Regions from separate parts of the Xenophilus sp. genome, predicted to be linked through region 1. Evidence: predicted binding sites of a transcription regulator. Region 1 holds the regulator's gene; the other holds the start of a gene.
The links. The regulator sigma-54, encoded in region 1, starts transcription at its own class of promoters, with help from an activator protein. The targets are predictions, from matches to a motif close to TGGCANGNAANCTGCTTT.

Region 1 (7,662 bases):
CATGCCCATCGGCGTGATGCGCGCGGAGCACGACAGCCACGGCGCCGAGCTGCGCCGCCTGGCCGAGCTGACGAACGACATCGCCGCGCCGCAGGGCGCCTGCACCACCTGGCGCGCGCTGTACGCCGGCCTGCGCACCTTCCGCGAGGACCTGATGGCGCACATCCACACCGAAAACAACATCCTGTTCGAGCGCTTCGCGCCCGCGCAGGTGCACTGAACGCATCCCACGAGGAGAAGACACCATGGGTCCCTACAAGAAGCACTGGTACACGCTGATCGGCCTGTGCATCGTCATGTTCTCGCTGCTGGGCTACTTCGGCGCGGACATCTACCGCTCGGCGCCGCCGATCCCCGCGCAGGTGGCCAGCAGCAGCGGCAAGGCGCTGTTCACCGAGAAGGACATCCTCGACGGCCAGACCGCCTGGCAGTCGGTGGGCGGCATGCAGCTCGGCTCCATCTGGGGCCACGGCGCCTACCAGGCGCCCGACTGGACGGCCGACTGGCTGCACCGCGAGCTGAGCGCCTGGCTCGACCTGGCCGCGCAGGAGCGCCACGGCAAGCCCTATGCCGAGTTGGACGACAGCCGCCAGGGCGCGCTGCGCGCCGAGCTGCGCGCCGAGTACCGCGGCAACCGCGTCGACGGCGAGAACAGGCTGGTGGTGAGCGAGCGCCGCGCCGAGGCCATCGCCCAGGTCGCCGCCTACTATGATCAGCTCTTCTCCGACGCGCCCGCGCTGAAGAAGAGCCGCGAGAACTTCGCCATGAAGGAGAACACGCTGCCCAGCGCCGAGCGGCGCCAGCAGCTCACGCACTTCTTCTTCTGGACTGCCTGGGCCGCCGCCACCGAGCGCCCGAACAGCAAGGTGACCTACACCAACAACTGGCCGCACGAGCCGCTGATCGGCAACGTGCCCAGCAGCGAGAACGTGGTCTGGTCGATCGCCAGCGTGGTGGTGCTGCTGGCGGGCGTGGGCTTCCTGGTGTGGGGCTGGTCCTTCCTGCGCCGGCACGACGAGCCGCAGCCCGCCGCCCCCGCGCGCGACCCGCTCACGACCTTCGCCCTCACGCCCTCGCAGCGCGCCTTGGGCAAGTACCTGTTCCTGGTGGTGGCGCTGTTCGTCTTCCAGGTGTTCATCGGCGGCTTCACGGCGCACTACACGCTGGAGGGCCAGCAGTTCTACGGCATCGACGTGTCGCAGTGGTTCCCCTACTCGCTCACGCGCACCTGGCACATCCAGAGCGCGCTGTTCTGGATCGCCACCGGTTTCCTCGCCGTGGGCCTGTTCCTCGCGCCCGTCATCAACGGCGGCAAGGACCCGAAGTTCCAGAAGCTGGGCGTGGACGTGCTGTTCTGGGCGCTGGTGTTCGTGTGCGTCGGCTCCTTCGTCGGCAACTGGCTGGCCATCGCGCACAGGATGCCGGCCGAATGGAACTTCTGGCTCGGCCACCAGGGCTACGAGTACGTGGACCTGGGCCGCATCTGGCAGATCCTCAAGTGGGTCGGCATCCTGCTGTGGCTGGTGCTGATGCTGCGCGGCGTGCTGCCGGCGCTGTTCGCACGCAGCACATCGGGCAAGAAGGAAGACAAGAACCTGCTGGCCCTGCTCACCGCCTCGGTGGGCGCGATCGGCCTGTTCTACGGCGCGGGCCTGTTCTACGGCGAGCGCACCAGCCTGTCGGTGATGGAGTACTGGCGCTGGTGGGTGGTGCACCTGTGGGTGGAGGGCTTCTTCGAGGTCTTCGCCACCACCGCGCTGGCCTTCGTCTTCAGCAGCATGGGGCTGGTGTCGCGGTCGATGGCCACCTCGGCCAGCCTGGCCTCGGCGTCGCTCTTCCTGCTGGGCGGCATCCCGGGCACCTTCCACCACCTGTACTTCGCCGGCACCACCACGCCGGTGATGGCGGTGGGCGCGGCCTTCAGCGCGCTGGAGGTGGTGCCGCTGATCGTGCTGGGCCACGAGGCCTGGGAGAACTCGCGCCTGAAGACCCGCGCGCCGTGGATGGCGAACCTCAAGTGGCCGCTGGCCTGCTTCGTGGCCGTGGCCTTCTGGAACATGCTGGGCGCGGGCGTCTTCGGCTTCATGATCAACCCGCCGATCTCGCTGTACTACATCCAGGGCCTGAACACCACGCCCGTGCACGCGCACTCGGCCCTGTTCGGCGTCTACGGCTTCCTGGCGCTGGGCTTCACGCTGCTGGTGCTGCGCTACGTGCGGCCGCAATTCGTGTTCAGCGAGGGGCTGATGAAGACCGCCTTCTGGGGCCTGAACGCCGGCCTGGTGCTGATGATCGCCACCAGCCTGCTGCCGATCGGCTTCATCCAGTTCCACGCCAGCGTGACCGAGGGCCTGTGGTACGCCCGCAGCGAGGCCTTCATGCAGCAGCCGATCCTGGTGACGCTGCGCTGGGTGCGCACCTTCGGCGACGTAGTGTTCATCGTCGGCGCGGTCGCGATGGCCTGGCAGGTGGTGCTGGGCCTGGCCGGGCGCAGCGCGGCGGGACACGCCGACCCGCTGCTGCAGCCCGCAGCCCGCTGATTCGGGGCAGGCCCGCGCGATGACCCACGTCGTCACCGAGGCCTGCATCCGCTGCAAGTACACGGACTGCGTCGAGGTCTGCCCCGTCGACGCCTTCCGCGAGGGGCCGAACATGCTGGCGATCGACCCCGACGACTGCATCGACTGCGCCCTGTGCGTGCCCGAGTGCCCGGTGCACGCGATCTTCTTCGACGAGGACACGCCGCCGGACCAGCGCGACTTCCTGCCGCTGAACGCGCGGCTCGCCAAGGTCTGGCCGTTGATCGTCCGCGGCCACGGGGCCCTGCCCGATGCCGACGCCTGGGCCGACGTGGCCGACAAGCGCCATCTGCTGGACGAAGGCTGAGGCGTCCCATTCCAGCCGCCGCCGGGCGCGAGCTTCGACCTCGGCCCGGCGGCGCTGTTTTCACGGCGCCGGCATCGGGTCAGAATCGGCCCCGACGCAACAGGACCCTTCATGACCATCGAAACCCAAGACGACGTCGTCGCACTGAAACGCATCGGCAGGATCGTCTCGCTGACGCTGCAGCGGATGCTCGATGCCGCGGAACCCGGCATGACCACCCGCGAACTCGACCGGCTCGGCGAACGGCTCCTGGAGGAGCACGGCGCGCAGTCGGCGCCGAGGCTGACCTACGGCTTCCCGGCCGCGACGTGCATCAGCATCAACGAGCAGGCGGCGCACGGCATTCCCGGGGACCGGGTCATCCGGGCCGGCGACGTCCTGAACGTCGACGTGTCTGCGGAACTCGGCGGCTATTTCGCCGACACCGGCGGAACCACCGTCGTGCCGCCCTCCACGGCGCAGAAGACGCGCCTGTGCCACGCTACCCGCGCGGCGCTCGCCGAGGCCATGAAGCGTGCCCGGGCGGGGCAGCCGGTCAACGGCATCGGCGGGGCCATCGAGCGCACCGCGAAGGCGTACGGCTTCAAGGTCATCGAGAACCTCGGAAGCCACGGCGTCGGGCGCGCACTGCACGAGGCGCCGGACCACATCGCCGGCTACTTCGACCCCGCGGACCGGCGCATCCTGCAGGAAGGCATGGTCATCACCATCGAGCCCTTCCTGTCGACCAAGAGCCGCACCGTCACCGAGACCTCCGACGGCTGGACGCTGGCCGGCGCCCGCGGGAACCTGTCCGCGCAGTACGAGCACACGATGATCATCACGAAGGGCGCGCCCATCGTCGTCACGCAGCACTGACGGCGCGCGGGCGGAGGGCAGGCCCTACAGCGCCTTGCGCAGGTTCGCCGGCGCGATGCGCAGCGCCTCGCGGTACTTGGCGACGGTGCGGCGCGCGCACTCGATGCCCTGCTCCTTGAGCATCTCGGAGATCTGGCTGTCCGACAGCGGCTTCTTGGCGCTTTCGGCGCCGACGAACTGCTTGATGAGGGCGCGCACCGCGGTGCTGGAGGCGTTGCCGCCGGTCTCGGTGCCCAGGGCCGAGCCGAAGAAGTACTTCAGCTCCACCGTGCCGAAGGGCGTGGCCATGTACTTGGCGGTGGTCACGCGGCTGATGGTGGACTCGTGCAGGCCCAGCTCGTCGGCGATCTCGCGCAGCACCAGCGGGCGCATCGCCAGCTCGCCGTGCACGAAGAAGTTCTTCTGCCGCTCGACGATGGCGTTGGACACGCGCAGGATGGTGTCGAAGCGCTGCTGGATGTTCTTGATGAACCAGCGCGCCTCCTGCAGCCGCTGCGACAGCGCCTGACCGCCCTCGCCCTTGTGCGCCTTCAGCGCGCCGGCGTAGATGTCGTGCACGCGCAGGCGCGGCATCACGTCGGGGTTGAGCTGCACGCGCAGCTTCATGTTCGCGCCGCGGCCGCTGCGGGTGACGATGACGTCGGGCACGATGACGTTGCGCTCGACGTCGACGAAGCGCCGGCCCGGCTTGGGCTCCAGCCTGGCGATGAGCTGCATCGCCTGGCGCACCTCGTCCTCGCTGCCGCGGGTGAGCGCGGCCAGGCGGCGGAAGTCGCGCCGCGCCAGCAGCTCCATCGGCTGCTTGCAGATGGCCAGCGCGATCTTGCGCACCTCCATCGCGTCCTCGTCGCCCTCGTCGTCGGCGGCGCCGGCGCGCAGCTGGATGGCCAGGCACTCGCCCAGGTCGCGCGCGCCCACGCCCACCGGCTCCAGGCTCTGCAGCAGGCCCAGCGCGACCTGGAAGTGGTGCACCAGCTCGTCGAACTGGTCGTTGTCGTCGCCGGCCAGCGCCGAGGCCAGGGCGGGCAGCGAGTCCTCCAGGTAGCCGTCGTCGTCGAGCGACTCGATCAGGAAGCGCAGCGCGGCCGAGTCCTCCGGCGACAGTCGCAGGGACAGCGCTTGGCGGTGCAGGTGCTCCTGCAGCGACTCGTGGCTGCGCGCCAGCTCGGTGGCGTCGGCGCGCTCGTCGTCGTCGCCGCTGCCGCTGCTGCGCGGCGGCGCGTCGCCGCCCCACTCGCTGTCGTCGGGCGCCAGGTCGACGCTGCCGTCGCCCTCCCAGTCGGGCTCGGCGTCGACGGCATCGGCCACGGGCGCGTCGGCATCGCCGCCGGCGACGGCGCCGTCGGACCCCGGCACGGCGAGGGACGGCTCGGCGTCCTCGCGCTCCTCGCGCGGCTGCGGCGCGTCGGCGCTGTCCAGGCCGAACTCCTCGCGCTGCGCCTCCTCGGTCTGGCGCTCCAGGAAGGGGTTGTCGTCGAGCATCTGCTCGACCTCCTGCGCCAGCTCCAGGGTGGACAACTGCAGCAGGCGGATCGACTGCTGCAGCTGCGGCGTGAGCGCCAGGTGCTGCGAAACCCGCAGCGACAGGCCCTGCTTCATGCCGTGCGGTCCTCGTTCACATGCGGAAGTGCTCGCCCAGGTACACGCGGCGCACTTCGACGTTGTCGACGATCTCCGATGGCGTGCCTTGTGCCAGCACATGCCCGTCGCTGATGATGTAGGCGTGGTCGCAGATGCCCAGCGTCTCACGCACGTTGTGGTCGGTGATGAGCACGCCGATGCCGCGCTCCTTGAGGAAGCTGATGATGCGCTGGATCTCGATCACCGCGATCGGGTCGATGCCGGCGAAGGGCTCGTCCAGCAGGATGAAGCGCGGCTGGGTGGCCAGGGCGCGGGCGATCTCCACCCGGCGCCGCTCGCCGCCCGACAGGGCCAGCGCCGGCGAATCGCGCAGGTGGTCCACGCGCAGGTCGGTCAGCAACTCGGTCAGGCGCTCGTCCATGCGCGCCTTCGACAGCGGCACCATGCGGCCGTTCGCGTCGGGCTCGCGCTGCAACTCCAGCACGGCGCGCACGTTGTCCTCGACATTGAGCTTGCGGAAGATCGAGGCCTCCTGCGGCAGGTACGACAGGCCCATGCGCGCGCGGCGGTGGATGGGCATGTGGGCGATCTGCTCGCCGTCGATGCTGATGTCGCCGGCGTCGGCGCGCACCAGCCCGACGATCATGTAGAAGGAGGTGGTCTTGCCGGCGCCGTTGGGGCCCAGCAGGCCGACCACCTCGCCCTTGCGCACGTCCAGCGAGACGTCGCGCACCACCCGGCGGCTGCCGTAGCTCTTCTGCAGGCCGCGCGCCTCCAGCCGGCTGCCGGGGGCGGACTCGGCCGCGGGGTTGGCGGCCTCGATCACGGGCGCGCCCCCTGGCCGTCCAGGGTGGTGCTGGGGCGCAGGCCCCGTTCGCCCTCGGGCGCGGCGGGGGCGGCCGGCGCCCCCTTGCCGGGCTCACTGGCCGCGCGCGGCGTCAGGATCGCGCGCACCCGGCCGCCGGGCTGGCCGGCGGAGACGCTGGCGTCCGGCGGCAGCGGCGCGCCGTTGACGGTGAAGGTGTCGTTGCTCTGGTCGTAGACGATCAGCGGGCCGGTGGTCTCGTCGTTGACCCTGGCGCCGACCAGCCGGCGCATGACGGCGCGGCGGATGAACTTCACGTTGTCGGCGCGGCCGTCGTACTCGATGACCTCCGATTCGCCCTCGATCCACTCGTCGGTGCCGGCGTCGCGCTTCTGCTTGTAGTAAGCGCGCTGGCCGGGCGCGGCGGTGACCACGCCGTACTGGTAGCCGTCCGGGTCCTGCCGCACGTCGATGCGGGCGCCGCGGATGATGATGGTGCCCTTGGTGACGACCACCCTGCCCGTGAACACGCTGGTCTGCTTGAGGTCGTCGTAGCGCATGTTGTCGGCCTCGATGTTCATCGGCTTGGTGCGGTCGGCCTTCTCGGCCTGGACGGCGCCGCCGGCCAGGGCCAGGGCCGTGCCCAGGAACAGCAGGCGGGCCAGGCGGCGGAAGGAGGCGGCGGGGAGGTGCATCAAGGGGAATGTCATAAAGGCACGAAACTTGCTGGCATTGTATGCCGCGACCTTTCGCGGAACGGACGGCCCTCAAGGACAAAAGCCCGCGGGCGCGGGCTTTGGGCAGGGGCGTTGCCGCCAATCAGGAGGCCGCGGAGCAGGCCATGCGGGAACACGCACGGAACCGGCTCCGCCGGGCCGTCGCGTGTGCCCCCTCGAGGGGGTTGGCGAAGCGGAACGAAGTCCGCGAAGACTGGGGGTGGTTCACTTTCTGGCCTGGCCGATGAGGGAATCCGTGATCTGCAGCGCACGGCCGAGCGAACCGGCCAGTTCGCCGTCCACGTACCAGCGGCCGGCCACGCCCAGCGCCGGCACGCCGGCCACCTTGTAGGCGTCGGTCATCTGCGTGGCGCGCTTGACCTTGCCGGCCACGCTGAAGGACTTGTAGGTGTCGGCGAACTGCTTGGCGTCCAGGCCGCTCTGCTGGCCGGCCCAGGCGAGGATGGCCTCGTCGCCGAACAGGCGCTGGCGCTCCTGGTGGATGGCCTGGAAGACCTTCATCTGGAACGCGTCGATCTTGCCCAGCGCTTCCAGCGTGTAGTAGAGCTTCTGCTTGGCCTGCACGTCGTTGCCCACGAAGGGCACGGGGATGCGGCGGAAGACCACGTTCGCGGGCAGCTTCTTGACCCAGGCTTCCAACTGCGGCTCGAAGGCGGCGCAGTGCGGGCAGTTGTACGAGAAGAACTCGACCACCTCGATCTTGCCCGCCGGCGCATCGACCGGGGCCGGCTTGCCCAGCACCACGTAGTCCTTGCCGGGGGCGAAGGCGCCCTGGGCCTGGGCGGTGCCGGCCAG
Region 2 (7,662 bases), on a different contig from region 1:
GAGCTGGCCGACCTGGCCGCGATCAACGAACTGATCATCCGGCGCATGCGCACTGGCGTGCTGCTGGTGGATGGCGACGGCGAGATCCGCCTGGCGAACGAGGCCGCACTGCTGGCGGTGGGCGACATCGGCCGCGACCGGCACCTGGCACAGGTGGCCCCGCCGCTGGCCGAGCGCCTGCGCGAGTGGCGGCGCACCGGCCAGAGTGAGGACACGCCGCTGCGCCTGGGCGGCGAGCAGCGCGAGGTGCTGCCGCGCTTCGCCCGCCTGCTGGGCCACGGCGAGAGCGCGCTGGTGTTCCTGGACGACACCTCGCTGGTCTCGCGCCGGGCCGAGTCGCTGACCCTCAACACCCTGGGCCGGTTCGCCGCCAGCCTCGCGCACGAGATCCGCAATCCGCTGGCGGCGATCAACTACGCCACCCAGCTCCTGCAGGAATCAGAGGACATCGGCGAAGCCGACCAGCGCCTGCTGCAGATCATCCACGCCCAGTGCCAGCGCACCAACGGCATCGTCGAAAGCGTGCTCGGCCTGGCCCGGCGCGAGCGCGCCAGCGCCGAGCACCTGGACCTGGCGCAGTTCGCGCGGCGCGTGGTCGACGACTTCCGCCAGGTGCTGCCCGCGGAGTCGGGCCGGATCGAAGTGACCGGGCATCCGCAGGTGCCGGCGCTGGTCGACCCGCGGCACCTGCAGCAGGTGCTCACGGTGCTGCTGCAGAACGCGCTGACCCATGGCCACTACCCCGGCGATCCCGCCGACGTCACCCTCGACATCCACCTGGCGGCCGGGCGGCCGACCATGGACGTGCGGGACCAGGGGCCCGGCATCCCGGAGGAATTGCGCGAGAGGCTGTTCCGCCCGTTCTTCACCACCTCCGAGCACGGCACCGGCCTGGGCCTGTACATCGCCCGCGAGCTGTGTCGCGCCAACGAAGCCACGCTCGAGTACGTGAACCTGGCCGACGGCACGAGCTGTTTCCGTATCGTCCTGCCCGAGCCGCGGGCGATGCTGCCGGCGTAAGCCCGATCCGTTAAGGTTGGCCCATGAGTGACGCCCCCCGCAGCCCCGCCAGTGCCCTGATCGTCGACGACGAACAGGACATCCGCGAACTGCTGGTGCTGACCCTCGGGCGGATGGGCCTGCGCACCGACACCGCTGCCTCGCTGGCCGCGGCACGCGCCCAGCTCGCCGCGCACCACTACGACCTGTGCCTGACCGACATGCGCCTGCCGGACGGCTCGGGCATCGACCTGGTCGCCGAGATCAGCGCCAACCACCCCGACACGCCCACCGCGATGATCACCGCCTACGGCAACGTCGAGGCCGCGGTGGAGGCGCTGAAGGCCGGCGCCTTCGACTTCGTCAACAAGCCGGTGGACATCCACGTGCTGCGCCGGCTGGTGAGCCATGCGCTCGACCTGGGCCAGCGCCGGCGCGAGGCGCCGGCCGGGCTGGCGCGGCTGCGCGGCGACTCCGCGGCGATGCAGGCGCTGCGCGCCACCGTGGCCAAGGTCGCGCGCAGCCAGGCGCCGATCGCGATCACCGGCGAATCCGGCGTCGGCAAGGAACTGGTGGCGCGCACCATCCACGCCGAGGGTGGGCGCGCCAAGGGCCCGTTCGTGCCGGTCAACTGCGGCGCGATCCCGGCCGAGCTGATGGAGAGCGAATTCTTCGGCCACCGCAAGGGCAGCTTCACCGGTGCCCACGCCGACAAGGCCGGCCTGTTCCAGGCCGCCGACGGCGGCACCCTGTTCCTGGACGAAATCGCCGAGCTGCCGCTGCCGATGCAGGTGAAGCTGCTGCGCGCGATCCAGGAAAAGTCGGTGCGGCCGGTGGGCGCGCACGCCGAGGTCCCGGTGGACGTGCGCATCCTCAGCGCCACCCACAAGGACCTGGCCGCGCTGGTGGCCGACGGCAGCTTCCGCCACGACCTCTACTACCGCATCAACGTGATCGGCCTGCGGGTGCCGCCGCTGCGCGAGCGCCGCGAGGACCTGCCGCAGCTGGCCGAGGACGTGCTCGCGCGCCTCGCGCAGGAGCAGGGCCGGGCCGTGCCGGCGCGCCTGGGCGAGGACGCGCTGGCCGCGCTGCTCGCCTACCCCTTCCCGGGCAACGTGCGCGAGCTGGAGAACATCCTGGAGCGCGCCCTGGCCATGGCCGAGGGCGACGTGATCACCGCGGCCGACTTGGCGCTGCCGCAGGGGGGCGCCGCACCCGGGCCGGCCGCGCCGGCGGCAACGCCCCCGGGCATCACCGCGGCCCCCGTCGGCGCGCCGCTGCCGGACTACATCGAGGACCTGGAGCGCAAGGCCATCGAGGAGGCGCTGCAGGCCAACCGCTACAACAAGACCAAGACCGCGGCCGCGCTGGGCATCACCTTCCGCGCGCTGCGCTACAAGCTCAAGAAGCTGGGGATCGACTGAGCCGGGCCGGCCAGGCCAAATGTGACGCTGCGCGTCACTTCCGCCGGCGAGGACTGACGTTTCGCGTCACTTTCTGCCCGGCGCGCGGGCGACGGCCCGGGGCGATCCGTGACCGGCCCCGCAGTTCCATGAATTGGGCCCCACAAGCGGCCCGTTGGCACGCAATATGCATGCGTAGTCGGGTGCACGTGCAGGACATTGCACGGCGACCGACGGACCGGGCAACCGGCCATGTGGGCACGTGAAACCAAACCTCCGAGGGGAGACACCATGAAGAAGTTGCAGCAGGGCTTCACCCTGATCGAGCTGATGATCGTGATCGCGATCCTCGGCATCCTGATGGCGATTGCCATCCCGGCGTACCAGGACTACACCGTCCGCGCGAAGGTGTCCGAGGGCATCATGATGGCTGCGCCGGCGAAGCTGGCCGTGGCCGAGACGCTGTCGTCGTCGGCGACCATGCCGGACAGCAACGCCGAGGCCGGCTACTCGTTCCCGGGCGCCACGACCTATGTCTCGAAGGTGGAGATCGGCACGGGCGGCATCATCACCGTCAGCACGAAGAACACCGGCGCTCCGACGGACTTCGACATCACGCTCACCCCGACCAACATCGGCGGCGGCCAGCTGACCTGGACCTGCTCGGCGGCCGGCAACGAGAAGTACGTGCCGTCCTCCTGCCGTAACTGATCGATTCCCGTACCATAAGCCCCGGCTCGATGCCGGGGCTTTTTTTTGGGGAGCAGGCCTGACATGCGCTTCTGGTTCGTCACCGCGGCGCTGCTGGTCGCCGCGCTTTGCTACCTCCCTGGACTGGCGGGTCCGCTCGTCCTCGACGACATCGCCAACCTCGAGCCGCTGATCCGCTGGATGCGAGGCACCATCGGAACCGCGGAAGTCATCTTCGGCAACGCCTCCGGGCAATTCGGGCGTTCCATTTCGATGGCCAGCTTCCTGGCCAACGCCGCGACGTCGGGCGACAGCGTCTTCGCGATGAAGCTCACCAACCTCGCGATCCACCTGGCGAATGGCGCCTGCGTGTTCGCGCTGTTCAAGGCGCTGGCCAGGGCGACGGCGCGCGACGAAGCGCCCCCTGCGCGATGGCTGCCGGCGGTGGCCGCGGCGGCCTGGCTGTTGCATCCGCTGCTGGTCAGCACCGTGCTGTACGTCGTGCAGCGCATGGCGCTGCTGTCGGCGTTCTTCATGCTGCTGGGGATGCTCGCGTACCTGCATGGCCGGTTCGCACTGCGCGACGGCGACCGGAAGCGCGCCACCGCCCTGCTCGCACTGACGGTGCCGGCATGCACCGTGCTGGCGGCGCTCTCCAAGGAGAACGGGGTGCTCGTCCCCGCCCTGTGTGGCGTGCTCGAGTGGTTCGCGTTCGCGCCGGCCGCCGGCGCCAGGCGCACGCGGCCCTCCAGCGCCTTCGTGCTGGCCACGCTGGCGCTGCCGGCGCTGGTCGCGCTCGGGCTCGTGCTCGCCGGAGAACCGCACGTGGTCGGCGGCTACGCGAACCGCAGCTTCACGCTCACCGAGCGGCTCCTGACGCAGCCGCGGGCGCTTTGGGACTACGTCGGCGCCTTCCTGATGCCCATCGGGCCGCGACTGGGCCTTTACCACGACGATTTCCCGATTTCGCACGGGCTGCTCGACCCGCCGGGAACCCTGGTGGCGATCCTCGGCTGGGCCGCGGCGATCGTGCTGGCCTGGCGGGTGCGCCGCACGATCCCGGCGGTACCGATCGGCCTCGGGATCTTCCTGGTCGGCCAGGCGCTCGAGTCCAGCGTGTTCCCGTTGCTGATGTACTTCGAGCACCGCGTGTACCTGCCCACCGCGGGCCTGGCGTGGGCGCTCGCCGGCCTCATCGCGCATGCGACGCGGGGGCTGCCGGACCGCGTGGAAAACGGCGCAAGGCTCCTTGGCCTGGTGTGCGCGGCGATCCTGGCCGTGCTGGCGTTCGCGACGTTCGCGCGGGCCACCGTCTGGCGCAGCCAGGCCACGATCCTCGCCCAGGCGCTGACGACCCACCCCGACTCGCGCTGGCTCCGCATGGACCTGATCGCGCAGGCGATGGCGCAGCAGCCGCCGCGCCGCGAGGAAGCCCTCGCCCACGCGGAGCACCTGCTGCAGCGCCCCGACCCGCTCGACCGCAGGTTTGGCGCGCTGATGGCGCTGTCCATCGAATGCCTCGGCGACGCCCCGGTGGAAAGGGAACGCATCGTGCAGGTCTTCGGTGGCGCACCCCGCGCGATCGAGCCTGACTTGCTGGTCGGTTACGAGCAGTTCGCCGAACGCAACCTGCAGAAGCCCTGCCCGGGCTTCCCGCCCGCGGCCAACGCAGCCGCGATGGCGGCGATGCTGGACCGCGTCCAGCTGCCCGCGGGCGACCGCAGCGTGTGGCGCCTGCGCTTCAAGGCCGCGAAGCTCCTCTGGTTCGCGGGCGACCCGCAGGCGGCGCTGGCGCAAGCGAAGCTGGCGTATGCTCCGGGCACGAGCGATCCGGCGGTGGGGATGATGATCGTGGGACTGTTGTTGCAATTGGGAAATCAGGCGGAGGCCAGATCCTTCTTGGATCGCGCTGCTCTACGCATCCCCATCACCGATGTGGCTGGACAACGCCTCGTCTCACAGTACCGAGCACAGCTCGCGCAGGGCCATTCTTCGCATTAGAGCGATGTTGCGCAACTTCGCCAGGATCTGGGGACTGTTTACGCCTGCAGAAAAGCGCAAGGCTTCATGGATGCTGGCGATGGTCGTCTTAATGGCTATTGCCGAAACGATCGGCGTGTTGTCGATCATGCCTTTCCTGACCGTGGTGGCAAACCCAGCGGTCCTACATGAAAATCCGCTGCTCCTTTCGGTATATGACCGGATAGGGTTGTCCAACGAACGTGGATTCATCTTGTTCCTCGGCGCCATCTCCATCGGCGTCGTAGTCGCGTCTTCCTGCTTCAAGACGATCACGCTGCACGCCCTGAACAGGTTTGTCCACCTCGAGCGACACTCGCTCAGTTCCAGGTTGTTGGCGCGCTATCTACACCAGCCATACGAATTCTTCCTGGAACGGAATCCGTCCACCCTCGCAAAGAATGTCCTCTCCGAGGCCGATCAGCTTTTGTTCGAACTGATCCAGCCACTTTCACAGCTGATCGCCCAAGGCAGCATCGTGTTCGCGATGTCTCTGCTCATCTTCAGCTACGACCCTGTGACAGCCCTCTGCATCGTCGCCACTCTGGCAGCCCTTTACGGCGCCATCTATGGCTTGGTGCGCACGCGGCTGGCCCGAATCGGCAAAGAACGTCAGGCCGCCAATGCCGAGCGCTACAAGGCAACCAACGAAGCACTTGGTGGCATCAAGGACGTGAAGGTCACAAGCGCCGACGAAGCATATTTGGGCAAATTCGACGCTGCCTCGCGTCAATATTCACGGCACATGGCGACCAGCGATACCCTTGCCCAATCGCCGCTGTATCTCGTAGAGGCGACGGGTTACAGCATTTTGATCATTGTCACCCTTTTTCTGCGTCTTCGATCGGAGGAACTGACGCAGGTTCTCCCCGCGCTCGGCCTATATGGATTCGCGGCATATCGATTACTGCCAGCCGCGCAAGTCATGTACCGTGGCATTGCAAAGCTTAAGGTTTCGTCGGCAGCGCTCGACAGCATCCATCGTGACTTGACGCTACCATTTGGACCTCAGTACAAGGAAGATCACAAGTTGGAACTGCGCAAGGAAGTGCGCCTGACCAACGTTCGATACGCTTATCCGTCGCGGCCGGAACGACCAATTATCGATGGCTTGGAGCTGACCCTTCCAGCGCACGCAAGCATTGGCATTACTGGCAGGAGTGGCGCGGGGAAGAGCACGCTCATGGATCTGCTCCTGGGTTTGCTATCTCCCACATCCGGCACCATCAGCGTCGATGGCATAGCGCTTGACCCGAACAACATCATCGCCTGGCAGCGGACGATTGGCTACGTGCCGCAGCACATCTTTCTGGCGGATGCGAGCGTCGCTGAGAACATTGCGTTTGGCGTACCTCGCGATGATATAGACATGCAGGCCGTCGAGCGCGCAGCGCGCGCTGCCCAGATCCATGAATTCGTCGTAAGCGAGCTACCTTTTGGCTACGATACAAAGGTTGGCGACAGGGGGATTAGGCTTTCCGGCGGACAGCGCCAGCGAGTAGGGATCGCTCGGGCACTGTATCGGGATCCGTCCGTGTTGCTACTCGATGAGGCAACCAGCGCCCTCGATGCAGAAACCGAAGCTGCCTTGAACAAAGCGGTGCGCAGCCTCGCCCCGCTGAAGACTGTGATTGCCATCACCCACCGGGAAGCGTCGATCAACGATTTCGATATGAAAGTCACCTTCCTAGCCAACGGCCGAATTGAGGTGGTTCGCAGGCCCAGCCTTTCGCACCCCACCAGCCGCCAGTGAGCTCAAAATCGATGCATCGCGTCTCCGTAATCCTTCCGGCGTACAACGCCGAACGTCACATCGAGGAGGCGGTGGAAAGCATCCTCTCCCAAACATTTGACGATTTTGAGTTGATTGCGATCGACGATGGCTCCACTGATGCCACGCGGGCGATCCTGGAGAAAATTGCCCGGCGTGATGCCCGGGTCCGCCTAGTAAGTAGGCCAAACAAAGGGCTGGTGGCAACACTTAACGAAGGCTTGTTGCTGTCGCGCGGCGAATACATTGCACGCATGGATGCGGATGACGTTTCACACCCGGAAAGGTTGCGCCTGCAGGTCGAGTACTTGGACTCCAACCATGACGTTGTCTTGCTGGGAGTGCGTACCTATCCGACTCGCCGAATGAAGTGGCGCTACGTTGGTAGGTCCAACCCGCGCTACTGTTCTTGGGGCCTCACTTTCAGGAACAAGATCGGGCACCCCGGGGTCATGTTCCGCTCCGAACTCATTAGGGTCCACGGTCTCAGGTACCGGGAGGATTACCTATATGCCGAGGACTTCAAGCTTTGGTGTGAGATGCTCGACTTCGGAAAGGCGCATGTATTACCCCAGAAGCTGCTCTTCTACCGGCAACATGAAGGATCGATTTCCAGGCAGAACGCCCTTTCCCAGCTGCGGGTTGACCGGAAGATCGTGTCTGAGAACCTCCGCAGGGTGTTTCGCGTAGACATGTCGGACATTATTGATGCCCCATCCAGGATATGGATCCGCGCGATGTCGGAGCGCGTTTTCAGATCGCCTGCTTTTCATGCACTAC

Region 2: ACIY1X_RS10445 (pilin) is a predicted target of sigma-54. The motif match lies at 2,579-2,596, and genes of this name have one in related genera.

What each region holds. Positions count from the first base shown of each region.
Region 1 covers NZ_JBIQNC010000101.1:10,139-17,800, reverse strand. The annotation lists partial or broken gene ytfE (iron-sulfur cluster repair protein YtfE) at 1-220, shown strand, start outside; gene ACIY1X_RS15555 (nitric-oxide reductase large subunit) at 246-2,540, shown strand; gene fdxA (ferredoxin FdxA) at 2,560-2,886, shown strand; gene map (type I methionyl aminopeptidase) at 2,998-3,744, shown strand; gene ACIY1X_RS15540 (RNA polymerase factor sigma-54) at 3,769-5,343, opposite strand; gene lptB (LPS export ABC transporter ATP-binding protein) at 5,360-6,151, opposite strand; gene lptA (lipopolysaccharide transport periplasmic protein LptA) at 6,148-6,840, opposite strand; gene ACIY1X_RS15525 (thiol:disulfide interchange protein DsbA/DsbL) at 7,072-7,662, opposite strand, start outside.
Region 2 covers NZ_JBIQNC010000052.1:2,614-10,275, forward strand. The annotation lists gene ACIY1X_RS10435 (sensor histidine kinase) at 1-1,020, shown strand, start outside; gene ACIY1X_RS10440 (sigma-54-dependent transcriptional regulator) at 1,044-2,423, shown strand; gene ACIY1X_RS10445 (pilin) at 2,694-3,113, shown strand; gene ACIY1X_RS10450 (hypothetical protein) at 3,177-5,093, shown strand; gene ACIY1X_RS10455 (ABC transporter ATP-binding protein) at 5,098-6,864, shown strand; gene ACIY1X_RS10460 (glycosyltransferase family 2 protein) at 6,876-7,662, shown strand, end outside.